Regions from separate parts of the Blautia fusiformis genome, predicted to be linked through region 1. Evidence: riboswitches for the same ligand, from Rfam matches in the RefSeq annotation. Region 1 holds a riboswitch; each other region holds the start of a gene.

What was found. A riboswitch is a leader RNA that binds a small molecule or an ion and turns the genes downstream of it on or off. The one in region 1 is predicted to bind cobalamin.
Region 2: linked by a shared signal. The riboswitch ahead of nikB (nickel ABC transporter permease) and the one ahead of LKD46_RS09925 (sirohydrochlorin cobaltochelatase) in region 1 are both predicted to bind cobalamin.
Region 3: linked by a shared signal. The riboswitch ahead of LKD46_RS11460 (ABC transporter substrate-binding protein) and the one ahead of LKD46_RS09925 (sirohydrochlorin cobaltochelatase) in region 1 are both predicted to bind cobalamin.
Region 4: linked by a shared signal. The riboswitch ahead of LKD46_RS13460 (ABC transporter permease) and the one ahead of LKD46_RS09925 (sirohydrochlorin cobaltochelatase) in region 1 are both predicted to bind cobalamin.

What each region holds. Positions count from the first base shown of each region.
Region 1 is NZ_JAJEPT010000010.1:62,205-70,302, reverse strand. Features, by position in the region: gene LKD46_RS09935 (ABC transporter substrate-binding protein) at 62-1,207, opposite strand; gene LKD46_RS09930 (hypothetical protein) at 1,204-2,103, opposite strand; gene LKD46_RS09925 (sirohydrochlorin cobaltochelatase) at 2,225-3,517, opposite strand; cobalamin riboswitch at 3,680-3,854, opposite strand; gene LKD46_RS09920 (NAD(P)/FAD-dependent oxidoreductase) at 4,243-5,622, opposite strand; gene LKD46_RS09915 (DNA internalization-related competence protein ComEC/Rec2) at 5,712-7,991, opposite strand; gene LKD46_RS09910 (GerMN domain-containing protein) at 8,036-8,098, opposite strand, start outside.
Region 2 is NZ_JAJEPT010000009.1:97,121-105,218, reverse strand. Features, by position in the region: gene LKD46_RS09385 (M14 family metallopeptidase) at 134-1,093, shown strand; cobalamin riboswitch at 1,378-1,566, shown strand; gene nikB (nickel ABC transporter permease) at 1,748-2,686, shown strand; gene nikC (nickel transporter permease) at 2,687-3,514, shown strand; gene LKD46_RS09370 (ABC transporter substrate-binding protein) at 3,575-5,143, shown strand; gene LKD46_RS09365 (ABC transporter ATP-binding protein) at 5,158-5,943, shown strand; gene LKD46_RS09360 (ABC transporter ATP-binding protein) at 5,936-6,901, shown strand; gene LKD46_RS09355 (hypothetical protein) at 6,920-8,098, shown strand, end outside.
Region 3 is NZ_JAJEPT010000012.1:122,452-130,549, reverse strand. Features, by position in the region: gene rlmD (23S rRNA (uracil(1939)-C(5))-methyltransferase RlmD) at 1-493, opposite strand, end outside; gene LKD46_RS11480 (hypothetical protein) at 654-884, opposite strand; gene LKD46_RS11475 (CGGC domain-containing protein) at 1,104-1,457, opposite strand; gene LKD46_RS11470 (ABC transporter ATP-binding protein) at 1,494-2,249, opposite strand; gene LKD46_RS11465 (FecCD family ABC transporter permease) at 2,249-3,334, opposite strand; gene LKD46_RS11460 (ABC transporter substrate-binding protein) at 3,349-4,443, opposite strand; cobalamin riboswitch at 4,547-4,842, opposite strand; gene pcrA (DNA helicase PcrA) at 4,941-7,184, opposite strand; gene LKD46_RS11450 (DUF1836 domain-containing protein) at 7,330-7,950, shown strand; gene LKD46_RS11445 (YerC/YecD family TrpR-related protein) at 8,081-8,098, opposite strand, start outside.
Region 4 is NZ_JAJEPT010000016.1:54,066-62,163, reverse strand. Features, by position in the region: gene LKD46_RS13480 (nickel ABC transporter substrate-binding protein) at 1-678, opposite strand, end outside; gene LKD46_RS13475 (oligopeptide/dipeptide ABC transporter ATP-binding protein) at 708-1,646, opposite strand; gene LKD46_RS13470 (ABC transporter ATP-binding protein) at 1,656-2,447, opposite strand; gene nikC (nickel transporter permease) at 2,428-3,291, opposite strand; gene LKD46_RS13460 (ABC transporter permease) at 3,307-4,236, opposite strand; cobalamin riboswitch at 4,374-4,547, opposite strand; gene LKD46_RS13455 (MATE family efflux transporter) at 4,695-6,053, opposite strand; gene LKD46_RS13450 (ABC-2 transporter permease) at 6,209-6,883, opposite strand; gene LKD46_RS13445 (ABC transporter ATP-binding protein) at 6,880-7,728, opposite strand; gene LKD46_RS13440 (GntR family transcriptional regulator) at 7,731-8,098, opposite strand, start outside.

The DNA.
Region 1 (8,098 bases):
GTCCTTTCGTTTCCTGCTCACAGGTGGAAACCGGCAAAGGAGTTAAAGCGAACACTGGAATTTATTTCAGTTTATGCATATAGGTCAGCTCATCCAGAGAATCATCGTCTGTAGTCAGCATGGTGTGGATATCCTCGATCATGGTTCCAAGTCCGGTAGTTTCCTGGAAGAGATTTTTGCCTGTGCACCAGACATTTCCGTTCTTCACTGCCTTGAAATCTGCAAGAAGCTTACTTTTGGAAAGAAGCTCATCAATGGTCTTAAGTTCCCCGTCAATCGTACTGTTATAGATGATATAGTCTGCATCCTTCGCCTTGGCATAAAACTCTTCCATCTGCATATTCATGGTGGAAAGAGCATTGTCATTTACTCCCGTATCCTCCGGAACATAATTTCCCCCTGCAAGAGAGATCATTTCTGAAACATAGTCGCCGCTTTTTCTTATATTTACCGCACCTACGGAGTTGATATAAAAGAACGCTACGGTCTTGTCTGTTTTATCTGCTGTGAGAACCTTATCCAGCTTGTCCGTCTGCTCTTTGAAAACCTTTTCTGCTACATCTTCTTTTCCCAGAAGAACTGCGTAAAGCTTCATCCACTCGGTCCTTCCAAGAGGATGACTCTCATAGCTGGAACGCTCTACCATTACAGGGATCCCGAACTGCTCCAGTTTCTCCTGTACCTCCGGATTGTGATGGATCATGGTGGATTCAATGGCAAGGTCACAGCCCTCGTTCAGGATCAGCTCGTAATCCGGAGCATTGTACTTGCCGGCATAGATCATCTTTTTCTGTTCCATGGCGTCCTTTGCTTCCTGGATATACCATCCGTCTTCCTTGGTTCCGGAAAGCTTGATGCTGTCAATCCCGTCGATAGCGCGGAAAAGATCCATGGCCGAGGTTGCTACCAGATAGATATTGTTTATGGGCTGCTGCAGAACCGCAATGTCAGGATTCAGCCCCTCCGGTGCTTTCTTGCCTTCGGGAACTACAAGAAACTGTCCTTCCTGATCAATAGTGAGCAGCGCATAGCCATCGTTGTAGTAATCCACATTAAATTCCTTTGCGTAGGAAAGATCCATACTGTGGTCAAAGGTAAGGCCTGGAATATCCGCAGGCTTATGTTCTGTCTCTGCTGCCTGCACTGCAAAAGCACACCCCAGGATCAGGGTCAGCGTCAGAAATATGTATGAAATTATTTTTTTCATTTTTCTTCCTTTTTCATGCTCGAAGAATCAAAATTCAGGGTATACTCAATCTCGTGAGGAGTACTCATGGCTACAGTATCTGCAGTCACTTCCATTTCTGCGTCAAAGACTGTGACCGGGATCTCAAATGTGGAGTTTCCGTCTTTGTTCACCGGCTCATATTTTTCGCCGTCCACGATCATGTAATCATAATTCGGACTGCTCCAGATGATGGTTGCCGTAGCTTCTTTGTCCTTGATCTCTACTTTAGCTGGAGATTCTACAGATGCTCTTCCTGTTCCGCCTGTAAGGGTTACATCCGTCTCATAGGTTCCGTCCTCCAGCTTCAGCTCTTCCGGTTTTTTCCCTTCGGATTTTTTGTCGTCAGAGGTTTTTACAGGATTCTTTACGCTGACTTTATGGTCGTACCATTTGCCTTTTTCTCCCAGGATCGCCACGTTAAATTCCTCACCAATGGCCGGTACCGGGATATCAAATCCGTAAACCTCCTCTGTATAACCATCGCTGTACTTCACTGTATCTGTGGTCGGCTCAATGATCTCTGCTCCGTCCTTCTGGGCATCCTCGGCAGTTCCCGCAAACAGGTTAACGATCTTCTTGGAAACCAGACTTACGTGGATGGTCATTTTACCATCTTTGACCGTGAGCTCTCCTTTATTGTCATTGGCCTCATTTACATGAAACATGCTGCTGTCTGTATCAAACTCTGCTGTATAAACGCCATCTTCCAGGGTATCTGCTTTGGCTGCATCTGTATCCTTGTCTTCGGAAGCTTCTGCTTCCTCACCGGACTCTGTTTTTGTTTCATCTGTTTTTGCCATCGCAGGCACAGAGCCCAGCACCAGGACTGATGCACTTGCCATTGCAAGAATTAAGTTTACATAGCGTTTTTTCATGATAATCTTCTCCCTTCCATAGATACAGCAATCTGCCCGGAAAACAGTCTTCCTGATCTTTCCGGGCAGTTACATTGATTTCTTATAGGTATCTGAACTCACTCAGATATTTTTATATTTATTATTCTGCGGACTCCTCAGCAGAATCAGCCTCTGTATCTGCTGCTGCATCAGAATCTGCGGACTCCTCAGTGCTTCCCAGAGAATCGATGGCTGCCTTTGTATGCTCTACATAAAGCTTCTCAACTGCTTCGATTCTTCCAAGACCCTCGATCTGGCAGTCAACCTTATCGAAGTTTCCGGATGCTACAAACTGGCTCTTCCAGGAATCCTCCTCATCACCGGCCATATCGTTATTTGCATGGTCTCCGGCAACAACCATCAGCGGACGAAGAACAACGTTCTTGTATCCTGCTTCTTTTACCTTCTCGATAACCTTGTCGCAGGCTGTATCTTCCGGCTTACCCTCTACAGTACCGATGAATGCGTTCTTCAATCCAAGGTTTTCCATCTGTGTCTGCATCTGATCGTATGTAACGTTAGCTGTATGAGATGTTCCATGTCCCATGAATACGAATGCTGTGCCAGCCTCAGCTGCTGCATCCATGCTGTCAAATCCGGCCTCTTTGCAAGCCGTATCTGTGATCGCCTGAGCAACGGCTTTCTTGTCATCATTGATCACAGTTGCATCGTCTCCAACCTCACCGAGCATTGGCTCTGCGATAGCTACAGACTCGAATTTATCTTTATAGCCATTGATCGCTTCTGTCATCTCATCGTACTCAGCACCATGCATCAGATGGGTAGGCTGTACAACCAGATTCTTAACACCATTCTCTACTGCACGGTCAAGAGCCTGCTGCATGTTATCGATCACTTCATCATCTCTTGCCTCTACATGGTTGATGATGATCTGTGCTGTAAATGCTCTTCTTACAGACCAGTCCGGATAAGCTTCTGCAAGAGCATCCTCGATTCCCTTGACATCCTCTGCACGGCTGTCATTGAAGGAAGTACCAAAGCTTACAACAAGAAGTTCATTCTCACCGATCTCATCCTGGTTACGCGGATCGTCCTTGGAAGCATCTCCTGTGTCACGTCCGAAATAATCCGGATCTGCATTCTCACCCTCTACCAGTTCTTTCTGAGCATCTGTCAGAGCATCCCATGCTTCTTTGGCTGCCTTGCAGTCCTCATCTGTTGTGTCGTTTCTTTCCTGTACATAGATCTTGTCGATCAGAGCTGCTACATTATCTGCTGCTTCCTGATCTGCATCAGAAGCCTCTGTGGTATCAGCTGCCTCAGCGTTCTCTTCTGTAGCAGAATCCTCTGCTGCCATTGCTGTTGTAGCTGCACCCATAGAGCATGTCATGGAAACTGCGAGCATCAGAGCTAACATTGTTTTTCTTTTCATTTCTCATTGTCCTCTTTTCATGTATTTCCAGAATACTGATATGTACAAAAAAGCAGCAGCTCTCTGCGGCCGCCTGCTCACACATGATTCTCTGCGCAATACAAATACATAAAAAGAAGTTCTGTATTGTTATGGAGAATACCGATTCGTAAACCGCGAATCCCTGAATCTCACAATAAGGCAGTTCTCCTGACTTGGTTCCACGCTGCTTTCCCTTCCCGGTCTCCCAGTGGTTATAAAAGCAGCTCCCCTTTCACAGTGACGGTATCGTTCCGGATTCTCACCGGATTCTCTTTTGCACATCCGACTGGATGCAACCTTATCATTATAACATTTGCACATATTTTCTTTTACCTGGTTATCTAACTTTTACCACAAACTCATAAATTTGTCAAGATTGATGTCAGACGATTCACGGTTTTCTGTGATCTTCGCTCACAAAAAACACCTCGCGAAATATTACCAGTGAACAGTAACCGGTTTTCTCCCTGTATCTGTCAGTTATTATCAGAATGCTTTCTCCAATATTCATGCATATCCTGCATAAAAAACAGCCCCTTTCTGTCATCACCCTGATATCAGAAAAGGACTGTCTTACATCAGATATTCGCAATCCGCTTCGCTACTTGCTCATAACAGATAAACTGCTTTGCAGTTTATCTAGTCAAGCGGATATTCGCAATCCGCTTTGCTACTTGCTCATAACAGATAAACTGCTCTGCAGTTTATCTGTTAAAATACTCCTGCTCCAGGTATCTGGCTACGTAGATTCCGCTGGCAGATGCATGGGACAGAGAATGGGTCACGCCGCTGCAGTCTCCGATAACAAAGAGACCCTTGTGGCAGGTTTCCAGATTTTCGTCGATCTCGACCTCCATGTTGTAGAATTTAACCTCAACGCCATAAAGCAAAGTATCATCATCTGCGGTTCCCGGTGCGATCTTATCCAGAGCATAGATCATCTCAATGATGCCATCCAGGATACGTTTCGGCATAACAAGACTTAAATCTCCCGGTGTCGCAGAAAGTGTAGGTGTTACGAAACTTTCCTCAATACGGGCTTTTGTGCTTCGTCTTCCGCGGATCAGATCTCCAAACCGCTGTACCATAACACCACCGCCAAGCATATTGGAAAGTCTTGCAATGCTCTCACCGTATCCGTTGCTGTCATGGAACGGCTCTGAGAAATGCTTGGATACCAGAAGGGCAAAGTTTGTATTGTTGGTATGCTTTGCCGGATCTTCGTAGCTGTGACCGTTTACTGTGATGATACCGTTGGTATTTTCATTCACGACAACACCTCGCGGGTTCATGCAGAAGGTACGGACCATATCCTCAAACTTCTCAGTTCTGTAAACGATCTTGCTCTCATAAAGCTCATCTGTCAGACGGCTGAAAACCTCTGCCGGAAGCTCCACACGGACTCCGATGTCCACACGGTTGGAAAGAGTCGGGATCTTAAGCTCTGTACATACCGTCTCCATCCATTTACTTCCGCTTCGTCCTGCGGAGATGATACAGTAAGTTCCCTCGTAACGCTCATCTCCTACAAAAACTGCATAACCGTCTTCAGTTTTTTCTACTTTGTCAACAGATGCGTCAAAATAGAAGTCCACATGGTCTTTCATTTTTTCATAGAGGTTCTGAAGCACCACATAGTTGATATCTGTTCCCAGATGGCGGACTGATGCATCCAAAAGATGCAGGCCGTTCTGAAGGCAGAGCTTACGGATCTCGCTGTTTGTGGTAGAATAAAGTTTGGTTCCCTCACCGCCATGCATCAGGTTCAGTTTATCTACATATTCCATCAGCTCTGTGGCTGTATCCTTGCCGATATGCTGGTACAGAGTTCCGCCAAACTGATTGGTGATATTATATTTTCCGTCGGAGAAAGCGCCTGCACCGCCAAATCCCTTCATGATCGCACAGGTTTTGCAGTGGATACAGGATTTTACTTTCTTTCCGTCGATGGGACATTTTCTTTTTTCCAGAGGATGACCAGCTTCAAAAACCGCGATCTTTTTCTCCGGATCATTATTCATCAGTTCATAGGCCGCAAAGATTCCACCGGGACCTGCTCCTACGATCAGTACATCATATTTCATAAATAAAAACTCCTTATCTTGTATTGCACATTTTCAGTACTTTGTTTTTGCATAAACCCTGTCTATTCTACAACAAGTGTGTTCAAAAGTCACCTGTTTTTTCGGAACCTTCCGATCTTAAGCTTTTTTCCATCTGTTTCCACGGTAATAGCACCGTTTTTCATGGTGTATTCCACCTGACTTCCGGCCGCTTTAAGCCGCTCTACGGTTTCCGGTGACGGATGTCCGTAGGTGTTAGTGAGCGAACAGGAAATGATCGCCACTTCCGGCTTTATTTTCTCAAGAAATGCTTCTGTGGTAGAATAACGGGAACCGTGATGTCCCACCTTCAGACAGTCAACATCCTCAAGCCCCCCGGCTGCCAGAAGCTTTTTCTCCGTATCTGCACCGATATCTCCGGTAAAAAGCATCTGAAAATCTCCAAAAGACAACTCCATCACCATAGCTTCCTCATTCACATCTTTTCCTGTGGCATTTTTCTCCGGCCACAGAACAGAAAAAGATACTTTGCCGCAAGGCAGCTCATCCCCTTTTCCGGCTGTCATGACCTTAACTCCGGCTGTTTTTGCTGCCTCTGCAAGCTCCCTCCACGCATCTGGTCTTTCCGCCCAGGCAGGCAGGATCAGATATCCGGCCCGGATGGTTGTAAGACCTTTTCCCATATATTCCAGAAGCTCCTTCACACCGTTGATGTGATCCTGATCTGTATGGGAAATAAAAATCCCATCCAGCCAGGAAATCCCCTGACTTTTCAATGCCGGCAAAAGGCAGTATCTTCCAAGCTCCGACTGGCTGCTGCTTCCTCCGTCGATCAAAAAATGGTGATCCTCCGGGGTCTCCACAAGAATACCGTCACCTTGTCCTACATCCAGGCAGATCACCTTCAGACTTCCTGCTGGATGAAATCCCAGTATCAGGATTCCGACTGCCAGAAAAATACCGGCTGTTATCCGGATAGCATATAGCTTCCAACAACCTGCTTCCGCCCGCTCCTCTGATAACTCCATTTCCTCACTGACTGCTTTTTTCTTCCGGAGCTGTTCTTTTATATACTGTCCCATAAACAGGACTATGATCAAAAAGCCATAATATACCACAATCTGCCATATTTCCGGCTCCCCTCCGATCCAGGTACTCCATCCTGATCTTCCTGCCAGACTGCAGAGATATTCATAAAAAAGCAGCAGTACCCTTGCCGGCAGGATTACCAGTTTTGCCGCAGGAATACTGAGAATTCCCAGCAGCAGCGCCGCCATTCCTCCAGTCAGCACTACCCCCACACTTGGAAGCACCAACAGATTCAGGATAAATCCGGCAATAGAGACTTCTCCGAAAAACTTCAGCATCACCGGCAGAGTCACAAGCTGAAGAGCTATAGGACTTACCAGTGCCTTTGTCCATTTTTTCTCCGCTCCTGCAAGGGCACAGATCTTTTCCGCAGCGAACCCCATTCCCAGAACACAGCCAAAGGACAGAAGAAATCCGCTGTCCAAGAGATAGGCCGGAGATTCCACAAGGAGCATCATGGCAGTTACGGAAAGAGCACTCATCATATCATAGATCCGTCCGGTGATCCTGGCTCCCATGGCGATCAAAAACATAGTTACTGCACGCATGGTGGAAACACTCCCTCCGGTCATGATCCCATACTGCAGCATCACTCCCAGAGAAAAAATCCCGGCAGGCCAGATTCCCAGTCCCATCTTCTTTAGAAGGTTGTAAAGCCCCATTCCAAGAATACTGATATGAAGTCCGCTGATGGCAAGGATATGTATGATCCCGGCCAGCTGATAGCTCATCTGTGTTTCCGGATCCAGTTCCTGTTTGTCTCCAAGCGTCATGGCACAAAAAACAGGTGCATCTTTTCCTGCTGCTTCCTTCAGGATCTGTCTGCAGCTTTCTTTTATCTCCAAAAGGAGCTGCCTGTAGCCGGAATACACTGCTGTTTTCTTTTGGAGCACAGCGTTCTTCATAAAATAATAAATATGACGACAGGCATAAAAGTGTTGGCTGTCAAAGCCCCCCGGATTCGCAGGACCTTCCACTCTTTTCAGCGTTCCCTTGACCAGGATCCGCATTCCCGGTTTCAGATCTTCTTCTTTTTTGAGAAATATTCTTACATTTTCAATTGGAAATTTTTTTGACTGATGGATAAGATATGTTTTTTTCAGATAAACAGACTGGGAAAATTCTGTGTTTTCATACTGTTCCACCTCCCCGCAGATCATGGAACCAGGGTGCGCTTCGATCTGCTCCTGCACATTTAACGGAAGGGGATTCCCCCTGATCAGAGGAATCCCCATAAGCTCCAGTGCGCCAAGACTCAGCACCATAAGAAAACACAAAAGACACATCGGCCTTTTCGCCATAAATGTTCTCCCGTTTTCTGATATTTTGAAATGTTTTATTTTTTCTATTCTTTTTTAGCCTTTGTGTGTGCCAGCAAGCTGTCGTTCCATTCATAGAACTTATAAAG
Region 2 (8,098 bases), on a different contig from region 1:
TCAGAAAAAACGGTTACGGAAGCTTTTTTATGTATTCCTGGAATCCTAAAAAGAATATATACAATTTCGGTTAGGCATGTTATACTTATCGTCAAAAGTGCGGAAATATAAAAAAGGAAAAGGGAAACAATCAATGATCAAAATTGATGACTGGGTGATTGAAAAAGGAGAGAAGGCACAGGGAAAAATTAAGATCTCAGGAAATGGCATGGCAATGCCGGCAACTGTGATATGCGGAGTGGAAGACGGACCGACGGTCCTGATCACGGCAGGAATACACAGTGCGGAGTATGTGGGAATCCAGGCAGCAATGGAACTTGCAAAAGAATTTCAGCCGGAAGAACTGAAGGGAAATGTGATCATCGTTCCACTGGTCAACGTCAGCGGCTTTGAGCATCGCACCATGAGTCTGGTCTATGAGGATGGCAAGAACCTGAACCGCGTTTTCCCCGGAGATCCTGAGGGAACAGCTGCAGATCGTATTGCCCATACTATAGTAACGAAACTTTTTTCCATAGCAGATTATTATATCGACCTGCATAGCGGAGATGGGTTCGAACAACTTCATCCCTATGTTTATTATGTAGGGGTTGTAGATGAAAAAACAGCAGAGAAGTCATTACATATGGCACGGCATATCGGCGTAAAATATGTAGTCCGTTCCACAACCGCCACAGGTGGCGCCTATAATTATGCTTCTTCTCTTGGAATTCCAAGTATTCTTATCGAAAGAGGCGGACACAGCTACTGGACCTGGGAGGAAGTAGAACAGGATAAAAGAGATGTCCGTCACCTTGTTTTTCATCTCCAGGGAAAGACGTGTCATGGTCTGAAGCATTACCGTCAGATGCTTCTTGAAAATGTAGTCTATGAATATGCGCCGTATACCGGATGCTGGTATCCATCCAAGAAGCCTGGAGAGTACTTCTTTAAGGGGGAAGAACTGGGTGAACTGAGAGATTACTATGGAAATTTACTTTACACGTCTATTGCAACTGAAAACGGAGTCGTACTTTATCAGACAGCCAGCCTGAATATCATTGAAGACGGACCGATGATCGCATATGCGGCGATCACAGATACTCTGACCTGATAGTAAACAATCTTTTCAGAACGCTTCTGTCTGAAAACATATTGAAACAGTAAGAAAACCGGGTTTTACCATTTGCTATTCTATTTGTAAAAACAGCGAGGTAAAATCCGTGTTTTTTTAGCAGATCAGATAAATTTAATTGTCAAATCCCCAATGGGGGATATATACAATTCAAGCATCTTTAACAAAATTTATGAGTTTTCAAAAAATATAACATTTTTCCATAGACATAAACTATAGTTTTATCGTATAATATTTAGGTAATTTAACAGCATTTGCTGATTTTCACATCAGCCGTTGTAAGTTCCGAGAGGATTAATAGGGAAACCGGTGTAAATCCGGTACGATCCCGTCACTGTAAGGGGGAATCCTCAGACAAAATACCACTGGTCGAGTGCGTGAGAAATAGACCGGGAAGGTGTCTGAGGGTAAGGATCCTAAGTCAGGAGACCTGCTTGCAATTGTTTTAAAATGATTCTTACGGAAGATAGGAAGCATATTTTTTTATGTGCCCGTATTTCATCGCGGGCTTTTTTCGTGCAAATTTCTAAAATTCCATGCATGTTCTGCATAATAAGAATCCAGTAGTTTTTTTATCTAACTCAATTAAAACGGCAATGTTAAAATCGCATCAAATGAGGAAAGGAGTAAAACGTGACAAAGAAACAAATAGGAAAAAGATTTCTCCAGATCATCATTGTATTATTTGGAATCAGCTTTTTCACATTTGGACTGACCTACCTGTCACCTGGTGATCCTGCGGAGATCATGCTGACAGAATGTGGTAATCTTCCGACACCGGAGCTTCTGGAACAAACAAGACATGAGCTTGGCCTTGATCAGCCCTTTCTCGTGCAGTATGGTTCCTGGCTGAAGGGTGTTGTTACAGGAGATATGGGACAGTCCTATTCTTTCAAAATGCCGGTAACGGATAAACTGGTATCCTGTTTCTGGCCAACGCTGAGGATGTCTTTGCTGGCACTTTTGATGATGGTCATTATTTCCATACCGCTTGGAATCCTGGCCGCTGTATATCAGAACAAATTCCCGGATTATTTTGTGAGAGGAATTACCTTTGTGGGAGTATCTGTTCCAAGCTTCTGGCTGGGCCTGATCCTTCTCAGTATCTTTGGTGTTCAGCTTCGCTGGATCAATGTAGCAGGAGGAAGTACGGATTTCAAGTCTATGATCCTTCCGGCACTGACTCTTGCACTTGCCATGTCTGCGAAATATACCCGCCAGGTAAGAAGTGCGGTGCTGGAGGAGCTTCACCAGGATTATGTGACCGGTGCAAGAATGCGTGGAATCAAAGAAAGCGTGATCCTTTGGAAACACGTTCTTCCTAATGTAATGCTTCCGCTGGTAACACTGCTGGGTCTTTCCCTTGGAAGCCTCCTTGGAGGTACCGCAGTTGTAGAGATCATTTACAACTGGCCTGGTATGGGAAATATGGCAGTAAAGGCAATTTCCTGTCGTGACTATCCTCTTGTACAGGGCTATGTACTCTGGATCGCGATCCTGTACATGTGCATCAACCTGCTTGTGGATCTGTCCTACACTTATCTCGATCCAAGACTTAAGGAGGATAGATAATTGAAAAAGGTATTACGAGTATTTAAAGAAAATAAACAGTTCACTCTTTTCTTCATTCTGGGCCTGGTGGTAATTGGCGTTGCGATCTTCGCACCGCAGCTTGCGCCATATGATCCGCTGAATGCAGTTATGACTGAATCACTGCAGGAGCCGAGTTCCGCTCATCCGTTCGGAACGGATAAACTTGGACGAGATCTTCTTTCCCGTGTTATTTTCGGAACAAGAACTTCCCTGATCATGACATTATGTCTGGTTGCGGTGATTTTTGTGATCGGTACATTTTTAGGAGTTATTGCCGGATATTTCGGTGGCGTTGTGGACGCGGTGATTATGCGTATCGCAGATATGATGATCTCTTTCCCCGGCCTTGTACTGGCCATCGCCATTGCCGGTATGCTGGGACCAAACCTGGTAAATGCCGTTATCTCCATCGCGGCTGTAAGCTGGACGAAGTATGCCCGCCTTGCAAGAAGTATGGTTTTGAAAGTCAAGAAGAGTCTTTATATAGAAGCTGCAGTGGTAAACGGAACAAAGACCTGGAAAATTCTTCTTGTACACGTTCTTCCGAACATGGTAACCCAGATGGTGGTAACTGCGGCAGCAGATATCGGAACCATGATGCTGGAGCTGGCTTCCCTTTCATTCCTGGGATTTGGTGCAACTGCGCCGACACCGGAGTGGGGACTGATGCTGAATGAAGGAAGAACTTACATGGCAAAAGCGCCATGGCTTATGATCTACCCTGGTATTGCGATCGTGATCTGTGTTGTTGTTTTCAATATGCTTGGAGACAGCATCCGTGATGTACTGGATCCGCGCCAGGATTAAAAAACGTTTCTGTAACAAACCAACACCAATAATCAGTATATTTATCTTTAGGAGGATGAAATGAGAAATAACGTAGTTAAAAAAGTGCTGGCTGCTACACTTGCATGTATGATGACTTTTTCTATGACAACAGTGGCTCAGGCAAAGGGCGATAAGAGCAGTGATAAGGAAATCACGATTGGAGTAACAAGCTTTGCAGATACACTTGAGCCGACAGAGCAGTATTTCAGCTGGGTTGTATCCCGTTATGCGATCGGTGAGTGCCTTACAAAATTCGATGAGAACGGTGATATCGTTCCATGTCTTGCAGAAGAGTGGGACAACAGTGAAGATGGAAAAACATGGACATTCAAGATCCGTGAGGGTGTAAAATTCTCCAACGGCGATGATATGACACCGGAGATGGTAAAAGCTTCCATCGAGCGTACAGCTGAGAAGAGCGACCGTGTTCCGGAGTTCTTTGACCTTGATAGTATTGAAGTTGACGGACAGAACCTGATCTTCCACCTGAACAGAGCAAACGCAAACATGGCCGGATGCCTTGCAGACCCGCTGTTTCTGATCGTTGATACAAATGTTGATGATTCCACATTTGCAATGGAAGGACCGATCTGTACAGGACCTTATGCAGTAGAGTCTTTCAGCCCGACAGACTCCTGCGTTGTAGTAAAGAATGAGAACTACTGGGATGGCGAAGTTCCGCTTGACAGAGTTACTCTGAAATGTGTCGATGACCAGACAACACGTTCCATGGCTCTTCAGACAGGCGAGATCGATATCGCTTACAACCTGAAAACAGAGAACCTGGTTGAGTTTGAGGGAAATGACAATTACGACATCCAGGAGCTTCAGTCTCTTCGTTCTACTTATGCATTCATGAACCAGAATGAGGATCATGCACTCAGCGACAAGGCACTTCGTCAGGCACTTCTCCGTGGACTTGACAAAGAGACATACTGCAACACTCTTCTTGAGGGTGGTGCAACAGCTGGTAAAGCACCGGTTCCGCCAACACTTGACTTTGGATTTGATGATCTTAACGATGAAAACTCTTACGATCCGGACAGCGCTAAAAAGATCCTCGAGGATGCTGGATACAAAGATGTTGATGGCGACGGATATGTAGAGACTCCGGACGGAGATCCGCTTGTTCTTGATTTTGTTATCTACACAAGCCGTGCAGAGCTTGGTGTATACGCACAGGCAGCACAGGCCAGCCTGAAAGAGATCGGTATCAACGTAAACCTGAATACAGTAAGTTATGAGACACTTCTTGACATGAGAGATTCCGGACAGTATGACCTTCTTATCTGGAACGTACTGGTTGCCAACACCGGTGACCCGGAGAACTACTTAAGAGAGAACTGGTACAGCTCTTCTGCAAACAACACTGCAGGATATAACAATCCGGATGTAGATAAGCTTCTTGATGAGCTTGCTCAGACATTTGATGAGGATAAGAGAAAAGATCTCATCGTTGACATCCAGCAGGATATCATGGACGATGCAGCAACTGTATTCTTCGGATATGAGACAACTTATCTCTTCTCCAATAAGAAGGTAACTGGCGTTAAGATGTATCCGATGGACTACTACTGGCTGACAAAGGATATCACTCTTGCCGAGTAAAGGAGCGTTTATTTATGCTTGAAATCAAGGATCTTTCCGTTCAGTACGGAAAGCAGGCACCTATCATTGAGCATTTCAATCTTTCCATGAAGAAAGGTGAGATCATCAGTGTAGTAGGAGAGAGTGGAAGTGGAAAAACAACTGTTATCCGTGCTGTTCTCGGCGCACTTGCCGGGGGCGGCCGGGTAAGTGCCGGTGATATCCAGTTCAACGGAAAATCTCTGCTTTCCAATACAAAGGATGAATGGAGAAAATTAAGAGGTACCCGTATTTCCATGATCTTCCAGGACTGCGGTGGAACCTTAAACCCGATTCGTAAGATTGGCAGTCAGTATGTGGAGTATATTTGTACACATACTGACGTATCCAAAGCAGAAGCATGGAAAAAAGGCTGCTCCATGCTTCAGAAAATGCGTCTTCCAGACGCGGAAAATATCATGAAAAGTTATCCTCACCAGCTTTCCGGTGGTATGCGCCAGCGAGTTGGTATTGCCATGGCTATGACTTTTAACCCGGAACTGCTTCTTGCAGATGAGCCGACCAGTGCCCTGGATGTAACCACGCAGGCACAGATCGTACGCCAGATGATGGAACTCCGTGATGATTTCGGAACGGGTATCATCATCGTTACCCATAACATCGGTGTTGCAGCCTATATGGCTGACCAGCTGGTAGTTATGCAGCATGGAAAAGTTGTGGATCAGGGAACCCGTGATGAAGTTATGAATCACCCGACCAGTGATTATACTAAGAAACTGCTGGCTGCAGTGCCGGAAATGGAGGGACAGCGTTATGTTTAATGAATCTGATATCGTACTTAGTGCGAAGCATATCGTAAAGCAGTTCCCGGCTTCCGGCGGCAGAACCTTAACAGCCTGTAACGATGTAAACTTAAATGTATATAAAGGAAAAACTCTGGGAATCGTAGGAGAGAGTGGCTGCGGTAAATCAACATTTGTCCGTATGGTCATTTCCCTTGACAAGCCGACCAGCGGTGAGATCCTTTACCATGGAAAAAATCTTGCAGATCTTTCCAAAAAGGAAACCTGGCTGAACCGTCAGAACATGCAGATGGTATTCCAGGATCCGCTTGCTTCTTTTGATCCGAAAATGAAGATCGTGGACATTCTTACAGAGCCACTGATCAATTATGGGAAACTGAAAAAAAGTGAAAAAGAAGCCAAGGCCAGAGAACTTCTGGAGATGGTAGAGCTTCCTGGAGATTTTGTAGACCGTTATCCCCATAACATGAGTGGTGGTCAGAGACAGCGTATTAGTATTGCACGTGCACTTTCTCTGGAACCGGAGATTCTGGTATGTGATGAGGCTACCTCTGCACTGGATGTTTCTGTACAGGAATCCGTGATCCAGCTTCTTGTGCGCCTTCAGAAAGAAAAGAATATCAGTATGCTGTTTATCTGTCATGACCTGGCGCTGATTCGTTCTTTTGCTCATCAGATCGCAGTTATGTATCTTGGAAATATTGTAGAGGTAATTCCTGGGGAGGATGTTGCGAAAAACTCTCTCCATCCGTATACACAGGCACTTCTGGGAGCACAGTTTTCCATTCATATGGATCAGCACAAAAAGATCGAGAGTATTGAGAGTGAGGCACCAAGTCCTCTGGACGTTCCTCACGGATGCCCGTTCCAGAACCGCTGTGAGCATTGCATGGAAAAATGTAAAACAACAAGGCCTGTACTTAAGGAAATGGAAGCAGGACATGAAGTTGCCTGCCATTATGTAACTGAGAAATAAAGAAAGGCAAAAAACAGTATGACATTTAAAAACTTAAAAATATTAGGCATTCTGCTGTTGATGCTTGCTGTTTTTGCTGTCAGCGGAAAAAAAGTTTCTGCTGCTGTGGAAGACGGAGATCTTCAGTATACGATCGGTGTTGTAGTATATAATCAGGACAGCCCGGAAATGAACATGTTTATGAGCTATTACAGGGATTATATCCAGCAGGGATTCCCAGTGAAGTTCTATTTTTCAGGAAGCATCAATTCCGCAGAGGATGAGATTGATTTCATTCGTGCAATGAAACTGCAGGGCGTAAGCGGAATCATCTCCTTCTATGGTCAGGATATTCAGAAGATTGTAGAAGCCTGCGATGAAGAAGAGATGTACTATGTTCTTGGTTCCGGAAGCATCAGCGATAAAGATTATGAGCAGATAAAAACAAGCCAGTATTTCCTCGGAAGTGTGGGCCCGGATGCAAAGGCTGATTATGAGGCCGGTTATAATATGGCTGAGTATTTTGCAGATACAGATACAAATAATTACCTCATACCGTCAGGCGGTGCTTCTAAGGGGAACTATATGCATCTCCAGAGAACCATCGGTGTTCTGGAAGGACTGGCTGAAAAAGAAGGTCTGACCTATTCCGAAGATGTGGAAAAACTTGCTGCATCGGAGGAAACAACGGTTGTAGATGCCGGTAAAGATGATATCACCATTACCATCTGTCCTGGATATATGACAGACCCAAAAGGAATCAATAACCTGAAACATGCTTTTGTAGATGGAGATTATGATGCGGTTTTCTGTACTTTCAATGTTGATGAGATCATGAAACTCATTACATCAAAAGAAGAGGAGCAGGGGTCTAACATCAAGGTTGGAGCAGTTGACTGCTTCTCCATGGAAAACCATGATGAGATCAATGATGAGGATTCTTTTGGAAATCCTAAGATTGATTACATTGCCGGAAAATATGCATCCATGGGAGGCCCTGCTTTTGCGATCCTGTATAACGCAATGTCCGGTCATCCGGAGGCAAACACTGACGATACAGATTACAACACAGTTCGTCTGTATCAGGGATTCTGGAATGCATCGGATAAAGATACTTTCAACGAGCTTTACGGATATACACAGGATATTTACGAAAATGCATACAGCTGTGCAGATCTGATGGAAGTGATCAAAGCTTACAATACAGACACCACACCG
Region 3 (8,098 bases), on a different contig from region 1:
CAAGGGACAGCGGCCCATCCTTATACTCATCCCCAAAGGAAAACTCCATCTTATTGCGGTACCCGAACTCAATAGGACTGCCATAAATCCCATCCCAGTGATATAAACGATCTGCAGCCTCAGCTTCTTCTGTCCCATCACCATTCTTCCCGATCTTAGCCAGGCTCTCTCTTACTGCCCCATCCAGAAGTTCCCTCACCTGACGCTCCTTCATCTCCTTCTGTGCCTCATAGCTCATGGTCTGGTACATGCAGCCGCCACATGCCGGAAACTCCTGACAGGCAGGTTCTCTTGTTTCCAGGGGAGATTTCTCCAGGACCTCCAGAAGACGTCCTTCCGCCCGGCCGGAACGTTTCTTATTGATCATAAACCGGACTTTCTGTCCCGGGATTCCGTTTTTTACAATTACTTTCTGGTCATCAACCCAAACAAAACCTTTGTTTGGAAATTCCACTTTTTCTATAATACCTTCGTAAATTTCACCTTTTTTCATAAATCCTCTTTCTGTTTTATAACTAGTGCAGCGTTTCACGGTCCGTCTTCAAAAATCAAGCCCCGGTATCGCGCCGGGGCTTCAATTATCCGCTTCTCATATTCATACATAACAGACAGCCATTCTGATCTGCTCAAAACAGCCTCTGCAGTGAAAGTTCTTACTCTTCCTCATCCTCGAAATAATCATCGAAGTCATCATCAAAATCTTCTTCAAAATCTTCCAGATAATCCGGAGCGAAGAAACGGTATACTGCAAACGCAATACCGGCAACAGCTGCAACAGCACCGATGATCGCCAGTACCCAAAGGACTGTGTTCTTATCTTTCTCTTCTTCTTTTTTCTTCAGTGTTGCGAGCAGTTCTTCAAGTTTTGTTGTATTTAAATTCATAACACTGCACCATCCTTTCTTTCTGTTCGGCTGTACTTTCTGTCAGTAAATCTGCAGCGCAGCGTTTTTTGAGGTCGCTGCACCCGAGCCTTTTTTTAATGTTCTTATTATACCACCATATGTCTGGTTTTACCAGAACTTACACAAATTTTCGCAGAAACATTCTGTAAAAAAATCGCCGTATTTCCGGCATTTCCGGAAAGATACGGCGGTTTTCTCTTATTCTTTATGGGTTCCTCGGATCACTTTGATCCCGCGTTCTTCTATCAGACCGCAGATCTGTGTTATCCGCGGACATTCCTTTTTTTCCTCATTCAGACGGCATACCCCGACATGGATGACGCTGATCTTTTCAATGACCAGCCGATCTGCCTTTTCCAAAATCCCCTCATCTTCAGCAGGTTCTTTTGCATTGGTTTCTTTGCATCCGTTGCATGTCATCACAGCTGCCAGAATCGTATCTTCCGGATAGCCGGAAAAAAAATCTCTTCTTTCCCGAAATGCAGACAGACATCCTGCCCTGGTACACACATCATTGGAATTAAGGCATGTCAAAATCCCGATCTTTTTCATCTTTTTCCCTCTATGCATCCCGCCTCACAGCCAGAATCATAAAAACAAAATATGCATCTTTCCGCGGCTGTCGTAAACGATCTCCGCTTCTACTTTATAGATCCTGCGGATCAGCTCCGGGGTCAGGACTTCTTCCGGCGTTCCGTAACCTTCCAGAACTCCGTCCTTCAGTACATAGATCTTATCACAGTATGCTGCTGCAATATTCAGATCGTGAATAGCGGAGATCACGGTTACATTAAGTTTTTTCACCAGCTCCATCAGCATGATCTGGTGGGTAATGTCCAGATGATTGGTAGGCTCATCCAGAATCAGTGCAGAGGTCTGCTGGGCAAGTGCTCTTGCCAGGATCACCCTCTGCTGCTCTCCTCCGGAAAGAGTGGAAAAGGTACGGTCTGCAAACGCCTCCATCTGTACGGTTTTCAGCGCTTCATCCACGATCTGGTAATCTTTTGCATTGTCCCGTTCCAGAGTCTTTTTATGAGGCGCACGCCCCATAAGAACCACCTCGCGAACCGTAAAATCAAAATTATAATAATTGTGCTGTGCCACCACGGCCATTTTTTTCGCAGAGCTTCGAACACTCATGGAATGAAGCTCCTCGCCGTCCAGATACACGGCTCCTGCGTCTGGTTTCAGAATACGGTAAATGCATTTCAGCAAAGTGGATTTTCCGCTTCCGTTTGGTCCGATGATTCCTACCAGTTCCTTATCCTGGGATTCCATGGAGATTCCCTTCAGGATCTGTCTGGCGTGAAAGCCAACCTGAATATTTTCTGTGGTGATCTTCATTACCGGGCACCTCCGAATCCATAGGATTTCCGCACAAGCAGATAAATAAAGCAGGGAGCACCGATAATGGATACCAGCACACCGATGGGCATCTCGGAATTTTTAAGGATCACACGACATGCCACATCGCACCAGATCAGAAACGATGCACCAAGAAGCGCACTTAAGGGGAGCAGTTTTCTGTGATCTGTTCCAAAAAGGATCCGGACCACATGAGGGATCACCAGTCCCACAAATCCGATTACACCGGCACAGTACACGGCAAATCCGATCATAACAGAAGCAACGATCAGATAAAAAGTCCGCAGTCTGTGCAGATCTGTTCCAAGGGTAATGGATACGTCATCTCCCAGAAGCATCAGATTCAGGTTCCGGTACTGCGTCCAGAAAACAGCCACGCACACCAGCGTGACCGGAAGCATTACACCCACTCTGGTCCAGCTTGCTCCGGCAAGACTTCCCATGCTCCACTTCATAACTTCTGTTGCCGCATTTTTGTCATTGGTAATATAAATGACAAAATTGGAAAAAGCAGAACAGACTGCGCTGACCGCCATTCCCGCAAGGATCAGTTTTGCGGAAGTTGCCTTTCCACCCATGTTTGCAATGGCGATCACCGCAAAAGAAGTGATCATCGCGCCAATGAAAGCTGTGATTCCCACAGAGTTTCCGCCAAGAAAGCTTCCGATTCCAAGCATGATGGCCAGTGTGGCACCCAGAGATGCACCAGATGAGATACCCAGCACATACGGGTCTGCCAGCGGGTTCTGCACGATAGCCTGCATCACCACGCCGCACACGGAAAGAGCCATTCCAACTGCCAGAGCCAGAAGGACTCTAGGCAGCCGGATCAGCCACACAACATCATGAACTGCGCCTTCCGCATAGGCGGACAGACTTTTTATATGAAACAATTTATAAGCGATAACGCTGTATACATCCTTCAGTGACAGATCCGCATTTCCAAAAGTGATGGCTGCAAGTATGGAAAAAATAAGGAATCCTGCAAGTCCGATGAGAACTGCCACATACATGGATGTTCTGAGCACCTTATCTTTTTTTCTCTGTGAAGCTGTTTCTTTCACTGCATTTTCTCCGATCAGTCAAGATTTACGTCCGGATATAATCCCTTTGCAAAAGTTTCGATTCCGTCCTGGGTACGTGTTGCACTTGCATACATCTCACTGAGCATGATCGGGTAAACACGTCCGTTCTTTACTGCGTCAAGGCTCTTCAGGGACTCATCATCCTGGATCACTGCAAGCTGGCTGTTCTTAACAGTTTCCGGATCATCTCCTGCATATGGCATGTAAACCACAAAGATCACGTCAGGGTTGGCTGCGATGATATCCTCTTTTCCAACGGTGGAAGCATCCGGGTTTGCAAGAGTTGCGCCTAACTGTGTTACCATATCTCCGCCAAGGCTCTTTACGCCATAGTTTGTGATGTCATCTCCAAGAGGCTCCAATACCATTACGCTTGGTTTGTCTTTTACATCTGCAGTTGCAGTAAGAGTTTTGTCGATCACTGCTTTTGCATCATCAACGATAGCCTGTGCTTTGTCCTGTACATCGAAGATCTTTCCGATATTTAAGATATCTGTGAATTCATTTTCCAGTGTTCTGTCGCCGTCCGGACGAGTATTGGTGTTGTAGTAGGTGTTGCAGCCTTTGTCGATCCAGTCTGTTACATTTCCCAGATTCTTATCAGAGAAAAGAGAGCTCCAGGATAAGATCATGTCCGGCTCCAGCATTGTTACAGTTTCAAGGGATGGGGTAAATTCGTCAAGATAATTTGTTTTTGAGAATGCTTCTTTGAGATCTTCCGGAACTTCATTATCAAGACCTGCGGTAGCTACCAGGTGGTCTTCCAGACCAAGTGCGAGCATAGTCTCAATGCTTCCCTGATATACAGCAAGGACTTTTTCCGGTGCTTTTTCATAAGTGGTTTCGATTTCGTTTCCATCGTAATCATAGGTTGTGATGGTCAGAGGATATTCTGTCTTGGTTGCCTCTGCGGAAGAATCTTCGGTGTCTGCAGACTCTGTACTGTCTTCTGCTGCCGGCTGGTTGTCTTCCTTGATGGTCTCGGAGTCTGCTCTCTCTGCGGCATAAACAGCCGGAGCTGCTGATACGGTCATTGCCGCTGCCATTACCATTGCCATGATTCTTGTGGATACATACTTGTTTTTCATTTCATTTCCTCTCTTTTCGCCTGTTTTATCTCCTGTTGCCTATGGGTAACCGAAAAGATGGGGCTTCATAAAATCTGCACGGAACACTTTGTACGGAAGCTCCCACTTACATACTGTCAAGCAGGTTTCCTGACTTACAGACTCAGAAAAAACTCTGCAAAATAAAAACTGATACACCATTCATCTTTTAGCCGATCATGAATGATGTATCAGAATTTTCTCCAGAATCTCTCTGACATCGGGATTTCGCCTTCTCACATGAGTTTCTGCAATGGCATGTGAAATCCCTTCTTCTGTATACAGTGGCCGCAACCGCTCAGGCTTTTTACCCGATTCCCTCTCACAGTATCCGGCAGCATATGTGCCGGTGATACTGTCCACTTCACAGCAATTCAATTACGCTGATACTGATTCTAACATACCGGTTTTCCAATTACAACCTTGAGGCCGGATTTTTACAGTTTTTTGCAGAAATAGTCTGCCCGGAGAGATCCCTCTCAGATCTTTTTCAGCTTGGCAAAACCGGCGAACATTTTTTTCACGCCGACTTTGTCAAAGTCTACCGTCACTTCGTAGTCTCTGCCGCCGTCTGCGATATTTTTTACGATACCGACTCCGAATTTCACATGACGGACCGTGTCTCCCTCACCATAGTCCAGGCTGTCCGCCTTCTTCACTGTGAAATCTTTTTTCTGCAGGGTGCTCTTTGCCTGGAAATTCATTTTCATCTGGGCATAGGCGCTTTTCGGAGATACGATATCATCTACCCTGGGCTTTTTCTCCTGAATGGTATGTCCAAGATCTACCAGTTCCCGTGGAACCTCCCTTACAAAACGTGACACACGGTTATACTGAGTCTCCCCACGGATCATCCGCTGTTTTGCACAGGTTAAAGTCAGTTCCTTCATGGCACGGGTGATCCCCACATAACAGAGCCTTCGCTCCTCCTCGATATCCGACGGATCACCGGACCAGATGGAAGCATACCCCGGAAAAACACCGTCCTCCATTCCCACGATAAATACATTTGGGAATTCCAGTCCCTTGGCACTGTGAAGAGTCATCAGCAGCACATAATCCTGATCCGGATCAACAGAATCGATATCTGCCACCAGTGCGATCTCCTCCAGAAATGCAGAAAGTGTTGCCGGCTGTCCGGCCTCCTCCATGGCTTCCTGGAAGGATTCTGTCTTGGAGATCAGCTCATCGATATTTTCGATCCTCGCCTGGGCCTCCTCCGTTTTCTCTGCCTCCAGTTCCTTCACATAACCGGTAAGCTCAATGACCTCTTCCAGGGTTTCACGGACTGTATAGGCCTCTGCCTTACTTTTCAGTCCCTGGATAAAGGATACAAAATCATTGATCTTTCCTGCTGCCCTGCCAATGGACGGTACTTCCTCCACCACGCGGAGCGCATCGTAAAAGCTCAGGTTCATCATATCCGCATAGTCCTGGACACGGCCGATGCTGGTGAGCCCGATCCCTCTTTTTGGCACATTTAAGATTCTGCGCACAGCCAGATCATCACTGGCATTGTCAATGGTCTTCAGATAGCTTAACAGATCCTTGATCTCTTTGCGGGCATAAAAATTCACACCGCCGACAATCTTATAAGGAACATTTGCCAGGAGAAATTTCTCCTCAAAGAGACGGGACTGGGCATTGGTCCGATAAAGTACTGCACAGTCCTTGTACTGGAATTTCCCGTTGCGGCGCCCCTGGATGATCTCTCCTGCAACATACTCCGCTTCCTCAAATCCGTTGTTGAACTGACGGAAATGTACTTTATCGCCCTCTTCGTTCTCTGTCCAGAGGCGTTTTTCCTTACGCTCTGTGTTGTTGACGATCACCTCATTGGCTGCATTGAGGATATTCTGGGTAGAACGGTAATTCTGTTCCAGGCGCACCACCTTAGCCTCAGGAAAAACCTTCTCAAAGCCTAAGATATTCCCGATATTTGCTCCACGAAAACGATAGATGGACTGATCATCATCACCAACCACACAGAGATTCTTGTATTTCTCAGCAAGAAGACTTACAAATTTAAACTGGGCAGTATTGGTATCCTGATACTCATCCACCATAATATATTTAAAACGTTCCTGATAATAGTCCAGGATATCCGGATTATGCTGAAAAAGCTCCACAGTCTTCACGATCAGGTCATCAAAATCCAGTGCATTGTTTCCCCGGAGGATAGACTGATATTCCTTATACATACCGGCAATCTTCCGTGCATCCGGATCACCGCCCGCATTCAGCTCCATCTCTTCCGGTGTGATCATTTCATCCTTGGCATGGGAAATCTCAGCAAGAACGCCTCGTTCCTTGTAAATCTTGGTATTGATATCAAATTTCCGGAAGATTTCCTTCATGACTGTTTTCTGGTCGTCGGCATCATAAATGGTAAAATTACTGCCAAAGCCCAGCACCTCAATATGTCTGCGCAGGATCCTCACGCAGGCGGAATGGAAGGTGGAGACCCATACGCTCTCCGCACCCATTCCCGCAATTTTATTCACACGTTCCCGCATCTCACTGGCGGCCTTGTTGGTAAAGGTGATCGCCAGGATATTCCATGGGTTTACACCCTTTTCTTCCATTAAATAGGCGATCCTGTGGGTCAGCACTCTTGTTTTTCCGGAACCGGCTCCTGCGAGGATCAGAAGTGGTCCCTCTGTATGTACGGCAGCTTCCCGCTGCATAGGATTCAATGTGTCCAAAGCATCATGTATACTCATTTTGATCTCCATTTCTTTTTCCATATGAACAGTATCTTTATATACTATCATGACTTTACTTTCCGGTAAACCCACCTCTCTGAAAAAAAGTTTCTTTACAAGTAGTATTTAAAACTATATAATAGGGAGCAGAGGTGATAATGCGATGACAGAAAACGAAAAAGAAATGATGAACAGCATTTTTGCAAAAATTGCTGAGCTTGATTATATAAAACCCGATGAAATTCCCAATATTGCTCTTTACATGGATCAGGTCACAACCTTTATGGAAGATAATCTCGCTTCCACCAAGCGTCATAATGATGACAAGATCCTGACCAAGACCATGATCAACAATTACGCAAAGAACAAGCTCCTTCCCCCGCCGGAAAAAAAGCGGTATTCCCGGGAGCATCTGCTGATGCTGATCTTTATCTACTATTTTAAGAATATCCTCTCTATCAGTGATATCCAGACCCTTCTGGGACCGATCACCGAGAAATACTTCAAGTCCGTTACAGAAAAGGACATGACTTACATCTACCAGGAGGTTTTCAGTATGGAGCAGTCACAGATCCGTTACCTGGAAAAGGATCTTATGCGCCGTTTCAAAAGTGCCGGAGAAATTTTTGAGGACGCCGACCCGGAGGATAAGGAATTCCTTCACCAGTTTTCCTTTATCTGTCTTCTTAGCTTCGACGTATACATGAAAAAAATGATCATCGAAAACATGATCGACCACATGAATTCCTCAAAAGATACGGATTCCTCAAAAAAAGACAAATAATATCCGGATCTCACATCCGGTCATAAACGTGCGTCGCCGGGCGCACCGAAAAAAAAGAGACAGACGCACGATCGCCTGTCTCTTTTTCGTTACAGCATTATCCGTTATCATCACGGTATGGACGTAAGCCTTATTCTGCTTCGCCGCC
Region 4 (8,098 bases), on a different contig from region 1:
GGCATCACCGTCTACCACCTGTTTCAGAACTACTTTATCAATATTTGGTTTCTCACCGTAATAATTAGGATTTGGTACCAGGACAACCTCCTGACCGCTTTCATAACTGTCGATCATCCACATTCCGGTACCCACTTCCTGACAAAATTCTCCGTCTTCATCCAGTGCACTTTCACAGGTGAAACGGAATGGTCTTGGATAGCTGAATTCGATCAGCAGGGTATAGCATGGTTCTGCGAACTTAAATTCTACAGTATAATCATCTACCTTTGTAACATTTTCCAGTTTGGCTGAAAAGTTACCGGTCACATCCTGTTCCACCCATCTGTTATAATTCCACATCACATTGTCTGCATTAAACACTGTACCGTCTGAGAATTTCACATCTTTTCTTAAATGAAACGTATAGGTTGTGCCATCTTTGCTGATATCCCAAGATTCTGCCAATGCCGGTTTAATTTCTCCATTTTCTCCATAACGCACCAGTGGATCATAGATCATTTCATAAAGACGAAAGTCCGGACCACTTTTTATAGGGTCACAAAGTTCAGGAGTCAGATCAATGGATGTCATTGCCGTAACTACTTTTTCCTCTTTTGCCTGTACATTGACACCTGTCAGTAAAGTTGCCGCCACCATGCTCAATGCTATCAGTTTTGCTACACGTCTTTTCTTCATTTCTTCCTCTCCTTTGTTTGTTTTATATTTTACAGCATATGACATGCCGCAAAATGTCCTGTTTCAATTTCTGTCAATTCCGGTATATGCTCTCTGCATATATTTGTACATCTTCTGCACCGGTTCTGGTATGGGCAGCCCTGTTCCGGAATGGTATCTGAAAATATTTTCTTTTCCTGCGATCCGATTCTTCGCATTTTCGGTTCTTTTACCGGAATAGAATCAAACAGATCTTTTGTATAAGGATGCACGGCAGTCTCCTTTAAGCTGTCCGTATGATCGATAAACTCGACCACGCGTCCCTGATACATAATAGCCACCTCTTTGCAGAGATATGGAACATTGGACAGATCGTGAGTGATCAGTAAATAGGTCATCTCATATTTTTCCTGCAGCTCATTTAACAGATGCAGGATCTGCTTTCGTATGGAATAATCCAGACTGGATACCGGTTCATCACAGATCACAAGTTCCGGTCTTAATACCAATGCTCTCGCAATATTAGCTCTCTGACACTGACCTCCTGAAATCTGTCCAACATAACGGTTGCGGATATCCGGATCAAGCCCCGTCTGGATCAAAGCCTCCTTTACTCGCTCTTCATACTCACCCTCTTGCAGTTTTTCATGTAATTTCAAAATTTCCAGAATATTTTCTCCAATGGTATAACCAGGATCAAATACCCCGCTGCTGCTTTGAAAGACCATCTGAAGATTCTTGCGATATGGACGAAACTGCTTTTCAGACAAATCCTGCATTTCCTGTCCCTGAAACCAGAATTTTCCATCTGTAGGTTTCTCCAGGCCGGCGATCAGCTTTCCGAATGTAGTTTTACCACTTCCACTTTCACCGATCAGGGCCATGGATGATCCTGCATGGATTTCCAGACTTACATCATCCACTGCCTTCACAATTTTTTTCTTGCCATAATATTTTTTTAAATGTTCTGTCTTTAGTAACGTACTCATACTTTTCCCCTATAAAACTGCATCCAACAGTTTTTTTGTATATGAATGCTGCGGATGATAAAAGATCTCTTCAACCGTTCCGTTTTCCACTATTTCGCCGTCTTTCATGATCGAAACATCATCTGCGATCTCTGCCACCACACCCAGATCATGCGTAATAAATAACACGCCCAGATTTTCTTTCCTGGATAGCTGATAGATTTCTTCCAGGATCTGCTTCTGTACGGTTACATCCAAGGCTGTCGTCGGCTCATCTGCGATCAGATAATCCGGTTTCATGGACATGGCAATGGCGATCATAACACGTTGGCACATACCACCAGACAATTCGTAAGGTTTTTTCTTCATCAGTTCTTCCGGATCACGCAGATTCATCATCCGCAGACTTTCCAACGCTGCTTCCCTTGCCTGTTTTTTGCTCATTCTGCGATGTTTTCTCAGTCCTTCCAGAAGCAGTTGTTCAACTGTAAAAAGCGGATCAAGAGCAGCAGTCGGATCCTGAAAGATCATTCCGATCCTGTCTCCGTATAACTGTCGTTTTTCTTTTCCTGATAACTTCAGAAGACTCTTTTCGTTCAGTGTCACATCTCCGGATATCACCTTTCCATTTCCTGCAAGCAGATTCATGATCGTCAGAGAGGTAACTGACTTGCCGCTTCCACTTTCTCCCACCAGAGCATGGATCCTTCCGCGTTTTACTTCCAGGCTGACATCTTTTACTGCATGAACCATTCCGTGAGATGTCTGAAACTCCACATGTAGTCTTTTTACCCTTAGGACATCATTTTTGGGCTGTTCCATTCTGTATTCCCTCCCCCAGATAATTAAATGCCAGAACAATGATCATGATCAGTATGCCCGGATAAAACATCAGTCTTGGATAAGTCTGGATATAACTTCTACTGTCACTGAGCATGATCCCCCATTCCGGTGTCGGTGCCTGCACACCAAGGCCGATAAAGGAAAAACCGGCAATTGACAGAATGATCGAACCGATTTCCATTGTTGCCAGTGCGATCACAGATGGCAGGATATTTCTCAATACATGCCTAAATATGATCCTTGCGTGGCCGCAGCCGCCGGCTTTTAGTGCGGTCATATAATTTTTATTTTTTTCCTGAAGTGTCAATGCTCGGGCAAGCCTTGCATATTCTGCCCAGGATACGACCGATAAGGACAGAATCAGATGAGCGCCGCTGGCTCCTACGGTTCCTGCAATGGCAAGTGCCACAATAAAGACCGGCATAGCCATAAATACATCAATGATCCTCATAATTATGGAATCGATTTTTCCACCTACATATCCGGCAAACAGTCCGATCGGCACCCCGACACATACAGTGATCAGAAGCACCGTAAAGCTATAGCTCAGTGAATACCGGCTGCCCCAGAGAAGTCTTGATAAAATACATCGTCCCAGCTGATCAGTACCTAAAGGATATGCCGCCGACGGATTCTTTAATTTTATCGAAACATCCACAAGCAGTGGATCATGCGGCGCTAATACAGGTGCAAAAATAGCTGCCAATGCAAAAATTATGACCACCATCAATCCTATTTTTGTTTTCGGTGACCGGAATACCTGTTTCCAGTACAGATTCTGGATCATGCTTTTTTCTGTTTTCTGCTTTCTTCTGCTTCCCATTCTATGATCTCTCCTTTACTTTAACTGGATTCGCCGGTCAATCGCAGAATAGGCGATATCCACAAGAAAATTTAATACTACAATGCCAACAGCCAGAATAAAGATAAAACATTGCAGCACCGGAGTATCTTTTGAGATCACGGATTTCAATGCCAGATTTCCGATTCCCTGAATTGAAAAAATACTTTCTATCACAGCTGAGCCACAGAAAAAACCGATCACAATTGATACCAGACGTGTCAGCACAGGAATCAGGATATTTTTCAGACCATGACGCAAAATTACATTTACAGATGACAATCCCTTAGCTCTGCTGGCACGTATGTAATCCTGCTTCAGCACCTGTATCATATTGGTACGAATCAATCTCGTCATAATTCCAAAGAAACTGATATCCATGGCAAATGCCGCAAGAATCGGGATGCCTCCGGCATCTCCTCCGATCACGGAAATCACTTTTAGCTTTACTCCAAATATATAGAGCAGCATCAGACCGATCCAGAAAGATGGCATAGATACACTGAGGGACGACAAAATGCGAATGACTTTATCCAGAACTCTGTTTTCATAAATTGCCGACAAAATTCCAAGAGGGACTGATACGATCATCAACAATAAAAACGAAGTAACTGCCAGTTTAAATGTCTGTGGAAAATATCTTTTTAATTCCTCAAAAGCCGGTTTTCTGGTAGAATATGATTTTCCAAAATCGCCATGAAGTGCCTGATCCAGCCATTTCCCGTATTGTACCAGCACCGGCTGATCCAGTCCTTCCTCATGCCGTACTTCTTCTACCTGCTCCGGTGACGGATGCTCATATTTTTTCTCCGCCAGCACTCTGGCAGCATCACCTGCCGATATAAAACTCAGCATAAAAATAATAAATGTAACCGCCAGCACTACCGGAATCATAAATATAAAACGCTTTGCAATTACTTTTCCCATCTTCATCTCTCCTCATTTTTTATCTGTTTATTGTTTTTAAAATAAAAAAAGCTGATATGATCCAGCATCATATCAGCACAAAAAACAAACCTCCACCTCAGGCAGAGCTTATTCCTTCTGTATCCCATCCGAATCAGAATTCTTCTGTCAAAAAGGCAAGTCTCCTGACTCCAGTTCTTCCTACTTACCATCTTCCCGGATCTCTCCAGTGATATTTTGGTTTTCGTCCCTGTCACAGTAGCGGTGGCTGTTCTGGCATTTCACCAGATTCCTTATTAAGTACTTTGTACACCCTTCTGACTATTCAATTTTCATAGTTGCAATGAATAAATATTATAATATCATACTTTTCTTTTTATATAAATAGTTTTTTGTCAAATATAAAATATCTGAACGTTTCATAGTGAAACCCGGATATTTTCTGCCTGTATTATTATAGATCCCTTAAGTAAATAACATTATGTATGAACGGTGACTTCTTTATATTTCCGTATAATGATCATATAACTTACGAATAATAAAACAGCTGCACTGCTCCATGCACAGATCTCTGCATAGTATATTCCATCTTCACCGATCAGTTTTGGCAGCAGCAGCGCAACACTGACACGCATTATAAATTCTGCAATGCCGCTGGCAAGCGGAATCAAAGTATTACCCAGGCCCTGGATAGCGGAACGATACACATACAGCAGATACAGCACCCACAAAAAGACAGCCATGATAAACAAATACTTATATGCTATATCCAATACCTGTCGGGTCTGATCCGGTTCACCGGATACAAACAGGGACAGTACATTACGTCCAAACAGTACCATCATGCCGGAAATGAAAGCCGAAGTGAGCACTGCCATATAAGTGCCGCTGCGCACGCCTTTTCGAATCCTCTGGTATTTTTTTGCACCAAGATTCTGGCCCACATAGGTTGTAATAGCATATCCATATGAAACGGCAGCCATCTCCAAAACCCCATACAGCTTGTTCGATGCCGTAAATCCCGCCACAAACAGAAAACCAAATCCATTGATCACATACTGTACCACAAGTCCTCCCACGGAGATGATCACATTCTGTATCGCAAGAGGAACCGCCAGTTCCAAAAGCCGCAGGCTCATAGAGGGCTGCCTGTAAAAGTCCTTCTTTTCCAGGCGGATATCCGGGATTTTACGTAATACGATCAAACAGTACAAGGCAGAAAATCCCTGCGCGATAACGGTCGCCACTGCTGCTCCGGCTATACCCCAGCCAAAAACCGCCACAAATAACAAATCCAGTCCCACATTGATCACTGCTGCCACTGTCATTGCGATCAACGGAGATCTGCTGTTTCCAAGTGCCCGAAGGATCGCTGCAAATATATTATAAGCAGCTATGATCGGGATTCCTGCAAAGATCAGCCGCAAATATAGCATTGTCAGATCAATGACATTATCCGGTGTCTGTAAAAATAAAAGAACATGATAAACTGTACCTTCACTTACTGCGAGTACGACCACAGACAGTAATGCTGTCATGATATAGCTTTTCGCTACTGCACATTTCAGATTTTCCTTTTCCCTTGCTCCATAATACTGAGATACAAGAATAGAAAAACCCTGTGTGATACCTGTCATAATCCCCAACACCAGCCATACCAGCCAATCTCCGGCACCTACTGCCGCCAGTGCTTTAACTCCTACCACTTGTCCGACGATCATGGTGTCTGCCATTGTATAAAACTGCTGAAAAATATTTCCAAGCATCATTGGTATGGCAAAAGTTATGATCAGTTTTCCGGGAGATCCGGCAGTCATATCTTTTTCATTAGTTCCCATAAGAATCTCCTTTTCTTTTCATCCTTGACCGCTATTTTACAAGGGACTCTTACGAAACACAAGCCTATTTTTTCACAAAGTTTTTCTCATATTTTTGGTAGCTATTACATCTTTATAATCATTATTTTTAATGGATCATCTTTGCCACGCCTATCTTAAAACTCTTTCTTCTTCATGGCGCTCATACTATACTTATACGAAGCAAACCATATAAGCAGACTTAGCACAATGAGGGCAATCCCGATTTCAAGATCCCCTATTCCCCCTATCATATGCAGAATACTTTCTTTTAATCCCAAGTTAGTCTTCACAAAAGATCTAATTGTATAACAAATCGCAAAAATAATTAAAATTGCGATTGGCAGCACAATTCGCCCTTTCTCTCCTTCGAACCTTATCCTGATCGCGATCATAATTCCCGCAATTGCCTGAAACACAAAAAATGTGATCAACTCCATTGCCAGCATTTCCAGATCAAACACCTCTTCAGGATTTATGAGTACCATAATTCCTGCACAGATCATTCCAATGCACCATCCACATGCTGTCATGATAAAGGAAAAAATATATTTTTCTCTGACATATATTTTTTTATTTACGGGTAAAGAAAATAAATATGTGTAACCATGGCCATTTTCATCATAACTGATCGTATTACCTGAATATATCGCCAGAACAGATGGGATATACATTGCAATGAAAGCAGCTGCCTTTTTTCCTGTAAGTATAAAAAACAATGCTACAAACACTAACACCAAAAAAAGATTACCACCCTGTCGAAAAAACAATCGAAAATCCTTTTCCAAAAGCCCTCTGATTCCTTTCATCATCTTTCGCCTCCTGTCAACATCAGGATCACCTGATCGAGTGATCCGCTCTCTACTACGATTTCCGGATAATTTTCTATATAATACTGCTTCTCGTTCGTCAGACAGGCAACTCCAAAAAACTCTTTTTTCTCTTTCAAAAGATACCTTTTGTCCACTGCCTGATATTGTTCCTCACTGACCTTCAACACTGCATATTTTTCAAGAATCGTATCCATCGCTTCATGAAGTACAATCTTTCCTTTATGTATCACATAAATGTCATCACACAGATGTTCTAAGTCCGAAGAAATATGTGAGCTGATCAGGATACTTCTCTCCGGCTCTTCTTCCATATACTCTCTTAAAATATCCAGCATCCTTTCCCTCGCTCCGACATCAAGCCCTGCTGTCGGCTCATCCAGCATCAGGAATTCTGCCTGATGTGTCAATGCAACGATCAGATTCAGCTTTGCTTTCATTCCTGTTGAGTACTCTTTTATAAATTTATCCAACGGAATCTGATATTCTTCACACATCTGATGAAATTTTTCTGCTTCAAACTTTGGATATAATTTGGCAAGGACTGCCTCAACATCTTTCCCTTTCAAGTATCCACTGAATCCGGTTTCTGCCAGGACAACTCCCAGCTCTTCTTTCTCTTTTTCACTTAACTCTTCCGGTATTTTTCCCAGGATCTTTATCTCACCGGCATCATAAGAAATGAGTCCGAGCACTGCCTTGAACAAAGTACTCTTACCGGCTCCGTTCTCTCCAACCAGACCGGTGATTCTTCCTTTTTCTACATTTAACGAACAGTCTAACTGAAATTCACCGTAGCTTTTCTTTACTCCTTTGATCTCCAACATAATCATTCATCCTCCATGATGAGTTCAAACAACGAACGGATCTCTTCCTCTTTCATTCCGCAGCGCCTTCCCTTCTGAATTGCTGCTTCCAGATCCGCCTCAACCTCTTTCCTGCGCTCTTCTTCCATCAGCTGTGTATTCGAAGCCGCTACATACGTTCCTTTCCCATGAACTGTGACTGTCATGCCCTCTGCTTCCAGATTGTCATATGCTTTCTTCACAGTAAGTGCACTGATCTTCAGTTCCTTTGCCATTGTTCTCACGGACGGCAATATATCATTTTCTTTTAACTCTCCGGAGATGATCTGCGCCTTGATCTGCTCCATGATCTGTTCATAAATTGGTACCATCGATGTATTATTGATTATAA